Linked DNA regions of Peribacillus simplex NBRC 15720 = DSM 1321. The protein of the gene in region 2 interacts with the protein of the main gene of each other region in a pairwise test. Links are inferred from orthologs where the notes say so. Each region holds a gene or a part of one and is shown on either strand. Other genes may lie near its edges. The genes, in order: ileS and rbsB.

Region 1 (6,478 bases), 1.6 Mb from region 2 along the record:
CAAATCCACCAGAGCATCCATTGCCGCTCTAACGGTTCTGCCTGTGAAAAGAACATCATCCACTAAAATCACTTTCTTGTCAGTGATATTGACCGGAATGTCTGAGCCTTTTACGATAGGGTCCCCATCATTGGTCTTTTTCGAAAGGTCATCGCGATAAAGTGTAATATCCAGTTCACCCAGTTCTATTTCTTTGCCTTCTATTTGATTGATGCGCTTTGCAAGTCGGTCAGCGAGGAAAATCCCGCGTGTACGTATCCCGATTAAGACGCAATCTTCAATACCCTTATTTTTCTCAATGATTTCATGGGCAATTCTCGTCAAGGCTCTGCTAATGGCCTGCTCATCAAGTACTATGGCTTTCTCATTCAACACGTCGGCCACCCCGATTCCATTTTTCTGATAGGTCAATTTCAACAAAAAATCCTCATGCCAAGAAGGCATGAGGATTTTATCGCCATGGGCAGAATTATCCCACTTTGCGTATCCGTTTCCTTCTCAGTCTCTCTGAACTGTGTTAAAGGTTCTTATTAAGTTGTTATTATAATATATCAGAAAAACGAATTTGTCAATCCTTACTTCTACGCAATTGATTAATTAGATTTTCAAACTCTTCCGGAATCGGAGCTTCGAATTCCATATACTCATTTGTACGTGGATGAATGAAACCTAGAAGACCGGCGTGCAACGCTTGTCCATCTAATTTCAGGGTCTTTTTCGGACCATATTTCGGATCTCCCGCTAGTGGGAAGCCAATGTATTTCATGTGAACACGGATTTGATGTGTCCTTCCTGTTTCAAGCTGGCATTCCACCAAAGTGAAAGCTTTGAAGCGTTCGATGACACGGAAATGCGTGACAGCATTTTTGGAATTCGAATCTGTGACAGTCATGCTTTGGCGATCTTTTTTATCGCGGCCGATCGGTGCATCGATCGTTCCGAAGTCATGAGGGATCACACCATGAACTACAGCTTGATACTTACGGGTAACCGTTTTGTCAACAAGCTGCTGTACCAGTTTTTCATGTGCCATATCATTTTTGGCAACCATCAATAGACCTGAAGTATCTTTGTCGATCCGATGGACGATTCCAGGCCGCATGACACCATTGATTCCAGAAAGATCCTTGCAGTGAGCCATCAATCCATTTACAAGCGTGCCAGATACATGTCCCGGTGCCGGATGGACGACCATACCACTCGGTTTATTAACCACGAGTACATCTGCATCTTCATAATATATATCCAAATCCATTTCCTCTGCTACCGCATCCAATTCCTCAAGTTCAGGAATCGTCACTTCGATTGTATCGCCAGGAATAGCTTTGTAATTCGTCTTTATCGCCGTGCCATTTACCAAAACATGATCATCCTTAATCCATTGCTGGACCTGAGTACGTGACCATTCCTCATTCAAAGTGGAAAGAGCCTTATCAATCCTAACTCCTTTTAGTGTTTCATCGATGCTGTATAACCTTTTATCCATTATCTTTCTCCTTAGCGTTTTTTTCTTCTAAAAACATATGAATCACGAGCAGTCCGACACCAATTGAAAGCGCAGCATCAGCAACATTAAATACCGGGAAACTGTAGCTGAAAATATAGGTATGAACGAAATCCACTACTTCCTGACGAGCAACACGATCGATGAAATTACCAATCGCACCGCCTAGCATGAGAGCAAGTGCAACTCCAAGCAAAATGCTTTCCTTCGCCATTTTCTGAATATAATAGACAAGTCCAATAATGACAGCGATGGTGATGATGTAGAAAAACCACATTTGACCTTGTAGAATTCCCCATGCTGCCCCACGATTACGATGCGAGGTGATATATAGAAGGTTTTCAATAATTTCAATGCTTTCTCCGTACTCCATTTTTTTCACAATCATCCATTTTGTCAGCTGATCGAGAGCTATGACCAAAAGGGCAATCAAATAATAAAACACATTTTTTCCCCCAAACTAATCAAATCTTCACTTTTGAATTGTAGCATAAACTAGAAATAATGACTAATCCGAAAAACAGAAGTGTGCTAACTGCACCTGAAGAATATAGGGAAGATGGAATAAAGGCAAAATTCCCTATTGAGGATTCAGCTTTCTTTCCCACAAAAAAGCCGGCCCTTCATAAAGGGACCGGCTTTTTTATGGGAACTATTGATTCACGTAATGCTCTTTCACGACTGTAGCGCAACGCGGGCAAAGTGTTGGATGTTCCTCCACTTGACCTACTTCCTTCGAAACATTCCAGCAACGTTCACACGTTTCACCTTCTGCTTTTGTAACAAGGATCGCTATATCCTCAAGTTTAACCGCTTCTGCTGGGGCACTTGCCACATCGCCAGCGATATCGAATTCGGATACGATGAATAGCTGTTCAAAGCTTTCCTTGATGCCATCAAGCAGGTTCTTCGTTTCTTCATTAACATATACCATCACTTTAGCGTTCAGTGATTTTCCGATGACCTTCTGGTTACGGGCTTCTTCTAATGCTTTCAGAACATTATCACGGACATCCATGAAAGCCGTCCATTTTTCTTCAATGACTTCAGCATCATCAATGGAAATTTCTTCAGGCATCAATGTCAACTGTACACTTTCTTCCGTTACACCCGGAATGAACGCCCATACTTCATCAGCTGTATGAGAGAGGATCGGTGACACCAATTTCGTTAAGCTGACCAATGATTCGTAAAGGACAGTTTGAATAGCCAAACGCTCTTTACCATTTGGTGCTTCACAATAAAGAATGTCTTTTGCATAATCAAGGTAGAACGAACTTAAATCCTGTGTACAGAAATTATTGACCATATTATAAATTGTAGCAAACTCATAATTTTCATAACTTAGCTTCGACTGTTTGATCAGTTTATTCAATTTAACTAGCATGTATCGATCGACTTCAGGCAATTCTTGGACTGCCACTTTATCGGTTTTTGGATTGAATCCATCCAAGTTCCCTAACAGGAAGCGGAATGTATTACGGATTTTACGGTAAACTTCCGAAACTTGTTTTAAAATAGGATCGGAAACCCTGACATCAGATTGGTAATCCACCGAAGCTACCCAAAGGCGTAAGATATCTGCACCAAGTTGGTTCATGACCTTGGATGGCAGTACAACGTTTCCAATCGACTTACTCATTTTACGGCCTTCGCCATCCAATGCGAACCCGTGGCTAAGCACACCTTTATATGGTGCTTTGCCTGTAACCGCAACACTTGTTGAAAGTGATGAGTTAAACCAGCCGCGGTATTGATCGGACCCTTCTAAATAAAGGTCAGCAGGGCGCTGCAAGTCGTCTCTTTCTTCAAGTACCGCTTGATGAGAAGAACCGGAATCGAACCATACGTCCATGATATCCGTTTCTTTCGTGAAGATACCATTCGGGCTGCCTTCATGTGTATAGCCTTCAGGCAGAAGATCTTTCGCTTCACGCTCAAACCAGATGTTTGAACCGTGTTCGCGGAATAGGTTTGAAATATGGTTGATGGTTTCATCCGTAATGATCGGCTCGCCATTTTCTGCATAAAACACTGGAATTGGCACTCCCCAAGCGCGTTGGCGGGAAATACACCAATCCCCGCGGTCACGGACCATATTGAATAGGCGCGTTTCGCCCCAAGCCGGTACCCATTTGGTTTCTTCAATCGCTTCCAGAAGTTCACTGCGGAAGTCTTTGATTGACGCGAACCATTGTGCTGTTGCACGGAAGATCGTTGGCTTCTTCGTCCGCCAGTCATGTGGGTAAGAATGCGTAATGAACGTCAAGTTCAATAACGCGCCTGCTTCAGTTAATTTTTCGGTAATCGGTTTATTCGCTTGATCATAAAATAATCCGGCAAATTCCCCTGCCTCTTCCGTCATGACTCCTTTTTCATCTACAGGACAAAGTACGTCCAAGCCATATTTTTGCCCAATGATAAAGTCATCTTCACCATGGCCAGGCGCAGTATGAACACAACCCGTTCCAGCTTCAGTCGTTACGTGCTCACCTAACATCACTAAAGATTCGCGATCATAAAGAGGATGTTTGGCAACAGCACGGTCCAACTCGCTTCCTTTTACTGTTTTCAGGATTGACGGGTTTCCCCAGCCTAATGTTTCCGTAACCGATTCAAGCAGTGCCTCAGCAAGTAAGAATTTTTCATTTTCGACAGCCACTACTACATAATTTAATTGCGGATGCAATGAGATACCAAGATTAGCCGGAATCGTCCATGGAGTTGTCGTCCAGATGATGATTTTGACACCTTCATCAATTACACCTTTGCCATCTGTGACTTCAAAAGCAACATAGATCGACGCAGAGCGTTTATCTTGATATTCAATTTCAGCTTCGGCTAGCGCTGATTCACTTGATGGGGACCAGTAAACAGGTTTTTTCCCTTTATAAATGTACCCTTTTTTCGCCATTTCACCGAACACCTTGATTTGCTGTGCTTCATATTCAGGCTTTAATGTGATATAAGGATTTTCCCAATCACCACGTACCCCTATTCTCTTAAACTGCTCACGTTGATTGTTAATCTGACCATAAGCATACTCTTCACAAAGCTTTCTGAATTCGGCAACGCTCATTTCTTTCCGTTTCACGCCTTTTTTCGTCAATGCCGTTTCGATTGGAAGCCCATGCGTATCCCAGCCAGGTACATACGGTGCTTGAAAACCGCTCATCGATTTAAACCGGACAATGAAATCCTTTAAAACCTTATTCATTGCATGGCCCATATGGATATCGCCGTTGGCATATGGAGGTCCATCATGCAAAATGAATAAAGGACGTCCTTCCGTTTGTTCTTGCACTTTTTTATAGATGTTCATTTCTTTCCATTTTTCTTGGATTTCCGGTTCACGTTTCGGCAAATTCCCACGCATTGGAAATTCAGTTTTAGGCATCAATAAGGTATCTTTGTATTCCATCATAAAATCCTCCATCCGTCTTTTAAAAAAATTCATTCGAACCGATGACTTGATATCCGGCCAAAATAAAAAGCCCTCTCATCCCTAAAAAAGGGACGAGAAAGCTTTGCTTCCCGCGGTACCACCCTGGCTAGAAAGATTCACAAAGTGAATCCAACCTCTCGAGCATTCGTAACGTGAATGAAACGCTTCATTTACTTACTGCAAAAGCAGGTTCAACTCAGAACTCAAGGGTGATCTTCAATATCTTCGCTTATTCCGGGCTTTCACCATCCCCGGTTCGCTAAAAATAAGTGTGTGAAGAATTTACTTTCCCTGTCATCGTCTAATTTCATAATGAATAGTATTGTTAAAAAATTATATGCGAAAAAAGTGTTCAAAGTCAAGGAATCGTTTAAATTTCCTCTTCCACTCTTTCATTTAATTCTATTTCGGTTGCATCCACTTCATAATCCAGAAGATGATCCCAATCGTCATTGTCCAGCAAATCCAGCTGTGCACCTACAAGCATTTTGAAACGCGTCCGGAATACTTTGGATTGCTTTTTCAAATCTTCAATATCCATCGCTATTTTCCTTGCTTTCACAAGTGACTCATTGACAATCCTGTCAGCATTTTTCTCTGCTTCCTTTATGATCAGTTTCGCTTCTTTTTGGGCATTGCGCCTTAATTCTTCGGCTGCTTCTTGAGCGACAATAATCGACTTGTTAAGTGTACCCTCAATTGTCGTAAAATGTCCCAAACGATCAAAAGTCTCGTTCAGTTTATCTTCAAGTTCTTTCTTCTCCCTCAAAATCAGTTCATAATCCTTAATGACCTGGTCGAGAAATTCATTTACTTCATCTTCATCATACCCTCGAAATACTTTGTTAAATTCCTTGTTATGTATATCTATCGGGGTTAAGGGCATTACGGCACCTCCAGAACGGTTTCTACTCTAGTATGTTAAAACTCTATATTCGACAATAATTTTATAAATCCTGCTTTTTATTGTATTATTTTTGTCTGCCTAACGAGATTCTCCACTTATCCTTCTTGGTTTTCCCATCAATTGAAGCTATTTTACATCTGCCAAAACCTCTGATGGAAAGTGTATCACCTTCACGGCATTCTTCCGAGACGTTTTCCGTTTGCTTGAAATTCACCTTTACTTTTCCTGACGTTATCAAGGACTGAGTTTTTTGACGGGACATATTCAGGACGGACGATAGCACACTGTCAAGCCTAAGTGAACTGACGGTGGTTACTTGCTCTTCCCATTTTTCCTTAACTTGGACGATATTCTCGATTGGAAGCCGTTTGATGGAAACGGAGGCATTACCTATTTTCTCCAGATTTCCTGTGAGATATGAATCCATCTCTTCGGCAGCTATAAATTGAATATGCTCCTCCGTCACTATTATATCACCAAATTTTTCACGTTTTACCCCTAGTGACATCAAGGTTCCAAGTATTTGCCTATGTTCAAGCGTTACAAATTTTTTTGGATAGGAGATATCGTATAAGGAGATATTGAAATCAGATGGTTCAGGAGAGTAATAATCAGGGTAAAT
Region 2 (6,159 bases):
TCAATCAAGGAAATCTCAGGAATCAAGGTTATTCCCAGACCTGCTGCCACCAAGCCTTTTATAGCATCTGTATCCTTTCCTTCGAATGCCACTTCCGGTTCAAAGCCATGCAGTTTGCAAGCTTTCATAACGAGATCCCTTAAAACATATCCCTTTGGATATACGATGAACGGGTTTCCTTGAAGCTCATTTAAGGATAATGATTTCTTCAATGACAAAGGATGGCTTTCTGGTAAAAGGGCAACTAAGTTTTCAATAAATAGCGTTTCACCTTTGATTTTCTTTTCATTCACCGGCAGTGGGCCAATCAAGGCCATGTTTATGTTACCTTTTATCACAGAATCTATCAGGTAGCGATATGAACCTTGTTTCAATGTGAATTTTGCCTGCGGATAACTTTCCCTGAAGTCGGAAATGACCCTTGGCAATATATAAGAAGCTAAACTGCTGGGAAAGCCAATGCGGATTGTCCCTTTTTCTGGATCCAGGCTTTCAGCCATCTCACGCTTGGCACGATCGATTATATCCATAGCTTGTTCCATATGAGATAAAAATGTATGTCCTATAGGTGTCAATCTAATCTTTCGGCCATCCCTGATAAATAAGGGCACGCCCAGCTCTTCTTCTAAATTGTAAATTTGGCGACTGACAGCAGACTGGGCAACATGCAAGTCCACTGCTGCTTCCGTCATATGTTCACGCTTTGCCACTTCAATGAAATATTCAATTTGCCTTAATTCCAATCTAAGCTCCCTCTTTCATATCAAAACAGCATGTTATTTATCTAATATTCAGATTGTTCGTTTCACTTTTAAATTATATCATGAAAGTATCATATAAAAACCGATAGACTTACCCTATTTAATATTTTATGACTTTATCTAAAGGAGAGAGAGAACAATGACAACTTCACAGGAAGTCGAGCATGAGGAATTACAAGATGCCAGAGAGTTCGTAAGTCAAGTATACGCACAGGTAAAGGAGCGTAATCCCCACGAAAGTGAATTCCACCAAGCCGTAAAGGAGATATTCCTTTCATTGATCCCCGTTTTTGCGAAACATCCTGAATATATGAAAAGCGGGATATTGGAAAGGCTGGTTGAACCCGAAAGAATGATCACCTTCCGTGTCTCTTGGGTTGATGACCTGGGAAATGTTCAAGTCAACCGTGGTTTCCGTGTACAATTCAACAGTGCAATCGGGCCATTCAAAGGCGGTCTTCGATTCCATCCCACTGTAAATTCCAGCATCATAAAGTTTCTTGGTTTTGAGCAAATCTTTAAAAACTCTCTTACAGGCCAGCCAATTGGTGGGGGAAAAGGCGGATCGGACTTCGATCCAAAAGGAAAATCGGATGCTGAAATCATGCGTTTTTGCCAAAGTTTCATGGCAGAACTAGCTCGCTATATCGGACCTGATACAGATGTACCGGCTGGTGATATCGGAGTCGGTGCAAGGGAGATCGGTTACCTGTTCGGTCAGTATAAAAAAATGCAAGGCAGCTACCAAGCTGGTGTTCTAACTGGTAAAGGCATAAGTTACGGCGGAAGCTTGGCTCGTACAGAAGCGACTGGATATGGAACGGTTTACTTTGTCGAAGAAATGCTAAAAGACAAAGGGTTACAATTCCATGGCAGCACTGTCGTTATCTCCGGATCTGGCAATGTATCCATTTATGCCATTGAAAAAGCTACACAGCTAGGCGCAAAAGTTGTTGCGTGCAGCGACTCCAATGGCTACATATACGATGAAAATGGTCTGAACCTCGATACAATTCGACGTCTAAAAGAAGTGGAACGAAAACGATTGAGTGAGTATATCGATGCGCACCCGGAAGCTGTATACCATGAAGGAAGCTACGGCATTTGGTCTGTACCATGTGACATCGCACTTCCTTGTGCCACACAAAATGAAATCGATGAAGAAGCAGCAAAATTACTGGTCAAAAATAATGTGAAGGCAGTCGGTGAGGGTGCTAATATGCCCTCAACCCTTGAGGCCATTGATGTATTCCTTAATAACGGCATCCTTTTTGGACCAGCAAAAGCGGCCAATGCAGGCGGCGTAGCCGTTTCTGCACTCGAAATGGCCCAAAACAGTGCCAGAATGCCTTGGACGTTTGAAGATGTCGATGCCAAACTGCATGAGATCATGAAAAACATCTATAAAAACAGTGTCGAGGCTGCAGAAGCATATGGTGCGCCTGGCAACTTAGTTGTTGGGGCAAATATTGCCGGATTCCTTAAAGTGGCGGATGCTATGCTGACTCAAGGTATCCTCTAGCAATCAGTTGATTTAAGAGGCGGTTCCGACATGGGCCGCCTTAAAAGAGTGAACTCACTTTCCTTTACTCTCTTATTCATATCAATTTAAGCTGAATATCCATACTCAGATAACATCAATGAGATTAAAACATTTTTTTAATACTACAAAAAGAGTGCCGGAAAAGTCCCGGCACTCTTTTTGTTTGAGAGACAATCATTCTTTAGTGACCAATTTCAATGGAACGGATATTGTGTCATCCACTTTGTCGCCTTTTAAGATTTTTTCAGCCGCATTAACCGCTTCTACACCGATAAGTGCCGGTTGTTGGGCGATTGTAGCTTTTAGTTCACCGTTTTCAACTGCTTTCAATGCATCATCATTTCCGTCAAAACCAACTACGATGATGTCTTTTCCTGCTGCCTTGATTGCTTCAATGGCCCCAAGTGCCATTTCATCATTATGGGCGAATACTGCTTGGACGTCTTTATTGCCTTGCAGGATATTTTCCATGACGTTAAGCCCTTTTGTCCGGTCGAATTCCGCCGTTTGGCTTGTCAGGACATCTAATTGCTTGTCCGCAATATTGTGGAAACCTTTCCCGCGTTCACGAGTTGCAGATGCCCCGGATACCCCTTCAAGTTCCACTACTTTCGCTTTTTCGCCAAGCTCTTTAACTAGATATTCTGCAGCCATTTCCCCGCCAGCCACATTGTCGGAAGCGATGAACGTTTCAATGTCGCCTTCGTCTGAAGAGCGGTCAATCGTGATAACGGGAATGCCCGCTTCATTTGCTGATTGAACGGCTGAAGATATTGCCGTAGAATCAGTAGGATTCACAAGAAGGACATCAACCTTTTGAAGAATTAAATCTTCAATTCCGCTAATTTGTTTTGCCGTATCATCCTGGGCGTCAACAACTGTGACTTTCATGCCTTTTTCTTTTGCTTCTTTTTCAATACCATCTTTTAAGGAAACGAAGAATGGGTTGTTTAAAGTAGAGATGCTGACTCCGACTTTCACGTCTTTCATGGAGTCTTTCTTTTCTTTTTTATCATCTTTTAGACCAGAATCCATTGAACAGGCAGCTAAGACCATTAAAGAAAGAACCATGATGATCGATACTATTTTTTTCATTGATTACACCTCTTCTTATGATTTTTTACGGTCAAGTAAGACCGCGATTAATATAACTGCACCTTTTACCACTTGCTGGTAGAAAGAGGATACACCAAGTAAATTCATGCCGTTATTCAAGGTACCGATGATCAAGACACCCACCAGCGTACCGAACAACCGCCCTTTACCGCCTGAAAGGCTCGTTCCGCCTAGCACCACTGCTGCAATGGCATCCATTTCATAGGATTGGCCTGCCGTCGGCTGTGCCGAATTCAGACGGGATGTTAAAATGGCACCAGCGATTGCTGCCATCGTACCAGCCAGACCATATATGGCCACCTTGACTCGGTCAACTTTAATCCCCGAAATACGGGAAGCCTTTTCATTTCCGCCAATGGCATATGTTTTACGGCCAAAGGATGTTTTATGAAGCAGGAACCATAGGATGAAGAAAGCGATGACCATCACAACGGCCGGTACTGGCACTCCCAGGAAGTAACCTCTCCCCAGCATCTGGAACATTACAGAATCGCCAATTCCAGTAATCGGCTTTCCATCCGTATACACAAGCGTTAATCCCCGGAAAATTGTCATGGTGGCCAGTGTCACGATGAAAGGCGCCATTTTTCCTTTTGAAACGAGAATCCCATTGATTACACCCATTATTGCACCTAGTAGAATCCCTACTAATATTGCTAAAATCGGATCTAATCCCGAGACCATCATACCAGCCATAAGTGCGCTGGATAGAGCTAAAATGGAACCGACGGACAAGTCGATGCCACCTGTCAATATGATAAAGGTCATTCCAAATGCAATAAGTGCATTGATGGAGGTTTGACGCAATAAATTCAATATATTATTCGGTTCCATGAATGATGGATTTAAAACGGTTATTACGATAAATAAAAGTACCAAGGCGAGTAACGGACCAAATTTCTGCCAAATCCCGCTTTTCCCTGTAGCCTCAAGTTTCATCCTAGTTCCCTCCTGTCGCCAATGCCATAATTTTTTCTTGCGTCGCTTCCTGCTTTAACAATTCCCCAGCAATCTCACCTTCGTGAACCACAAGGATTCTATCACTCATTCCAATGATTTCCGGAAGTTCTGACGAAACCATGATGATGGCGATGCCTCGCTCCGTCAATTCATTCATCAACTCGTAAATTTCACGTTTTGCACCAACATCTATGCCTCTGGTCGGTTCATCCATAATTAAAACTTTAGGGGAAGTGCCGATCCATTTGGCTATTACCACCTTTTGTTGATTTCCTCCGGATAGATTGCCGATGACCGTTTCAGCAGAAGAAGTCTTTACGTGAAGTCGCTTAATCATCATTTCGGCAAAGTTCATCTCATCTTCCGTTTTTACGATTCCGTTAGGAGCAAAACTCTTGAGATTCGGCAAGCCGATATTTTCCCTTACAGAAAAGTCCAGGATTAACCCCTCTTCTTTACGATTTTCCGTAATGAAAGCCAGGCCGTGTCGAACTGCATCCGTTGGTTTTCGTATGGAAACTTTCTTGCCTTCAATGGTAATTTCACCGCTGTCTATTTGGTCGACACCAAAAAGGGCGCGCATTATTTCTGTTCTGCCTGCTCCCATCAATCCGGCTACACCGACAATCTCACCTTGCCGAACCGCGAAATGGATATCTTCAAAAAGCCCCTTTTTAGTTAAACCTTTTACATCAAGGACTATGTCGCCAGGATTCGCTTCACGATGAGGAAAACGATCCTCCAGCTCCCGCCCGACCATTTTTTGAACGACTTCATCGAAATTTGTATCTGCAATTCTTTTCGTATCGACTGTTTTTCCGTCACGCATTACGGTGATTCTGTCACAAATGGCGAATATTTCTTCCATTCGGTGAGAAATATAAACAAGCGATACACCCTTTTTGGTAAGCCCCTTCATCACTTCAAAGAGCTTCTCTATTTCCCTATCAGTTAAAGCGGCTGTGGGCTCGTCCATGATGATGACTTCGGCATCCGTCATGAGCGCCTTGGCAATTTCAATCATTTGCTGTTCCCCGACAGAACAAAATCCGGCTTCCTTATCAAAAGGAAGGGAAATATTAAGTGTTTTAAAAATCTCGTTTGCACGCGCTTTCATTTGTTTCGTCTTCAGGACACCGAAGGCATTCACCATTTCCCTGCCGATAAATAGATTCTCCAGCACGGTCATTTCTGGCCAAATATTCAATTCCTGACGGATAAAGGCCATTCCCGCCTCCTCCGCTTCCTTTGAATCCTTGAATGAGGTTTCTTTACCGTTAATCTCAATCGTTCCTTGATCTTGTTTATGCAGCCCTGTCAAAATGTTCATCAAGGTTGATTTTCCCGCACCATTTTCTCCCATTAGTGCATGCACTTCCCCAGCCTCTAAAGAAAAATGAACACCTTCCAATACCTTGTTTTGACCAAATGCTTTATAAATATTGTGCATTTCGATTTGCATGCTCATCATCTCATTTCTTTAAAAGAATACTCCAGACTGCAATATGCAATTTGAATATGGCGTCGTCTCCCCGGTCCGGATTATTGCTTTCGCGTTACTTGTCAGCCTTTTAAAATCCTCATGGGAAACATATTCAATCGCTGCTCCGAATTGCTGCTCCATATATTGATGCTGTTCCGGGTTTTTAACCTTCACTTCTGTGGCAGCGATAACTTTTTCAACAACCATATCTTCGTGAATCGCCCGGACGACATCTTGAAATGATGGTGTTCCAGGCGTCAATGCTAAATCTATCTTGCAAACTCCAGGTGGCACCG

Evidence for each region.
Region 1: the proteins of rbsB (region 2) and ileS interact in binary tests that used the Escherichia coli proteins (3 or more experiments, as listed by UniProt). The link is inferred for Peribacillus simplex NBRC 15720 = DSM 1321 from one-to-one orthologs.

What each region holds. Positions count from the first base shown.
Region 1 is NZ_CP017704.1:1,009,661-1,016,138, forward strand. What follows is about bases 1,957-5,259. They hold ileS (isoleucine--tRNA ligase), read right to left. Parts: upstream 4,926-5,259; coding sequence 2,157-4,925; downstream 1,957-2,156. Outside these bases: bifunctional pyr operon transcriptional regulator/uracil phosphoribosyltransferase PyrR, read right to left, coding at 1-372; BS1321_RS04630 (RluA family pseudouridine synthase), read right to left, coding at 569-1,486; lspA (signal peptidase II), read right to left, coding at 1,479-1,949; BS1321_RS04645 (DivIVA domain-containing protein), read right to left, coding at 5,320-5,835; BS1321_RS04650 (YlmH family RNA-binding protein), read right to left, coding at 5,921-6,478. UniProt on the Escherichia coli protein: Catalyzes the attachment of isoleucine to tRNA(Ile). As IleRS can inadvertently accommodate and process structurally similar amino acids such as valine, to avoid such errors it has two additional distinct tRNA(Ile)-dependent editing activities.
Region 2 is NZ_CP017704.1:2,628,055-2,634,213, reverse strand. The notes cover bases 1,440-4,423. They hold rbsB (ribose ABC transporter substrate-binding protein RbsB), read right to left. Parts: upstream 3,400-4,423; coding sequence 2,479-3,399; downstream 1,440-2,478. Other genes in these bases: BS1321_RS12555 (sugar ABC transporter ATP-binding protein), read right to left, coding at 4,361-4,423; BS1321_RS12560 (ABC transporter permease), read right to left, coding at 3,415-4,359; gdhA (NADP-specific glutamate dehydrogenase), read left to right, coding at 1,440-2,283. Also shown: BS1321_RS12575 (glutamate biosynthesis transcriptional regulator GltC), read right to left, coding at 1-743; more of gdhA, read left to right, coding at 901-1,439; more of BS1321_RS12555, read right to left, coding at 4,424-5,842; rbsD (D-ribose pyranase), read right to left, coding at 5,861-6,159. UniProt on the Escherichia coli protein: Part of the ABC transporter complex RbsABC involved in ribose import. Binds ribose. Also serves as the primary chemoreceptor for chemotaxis.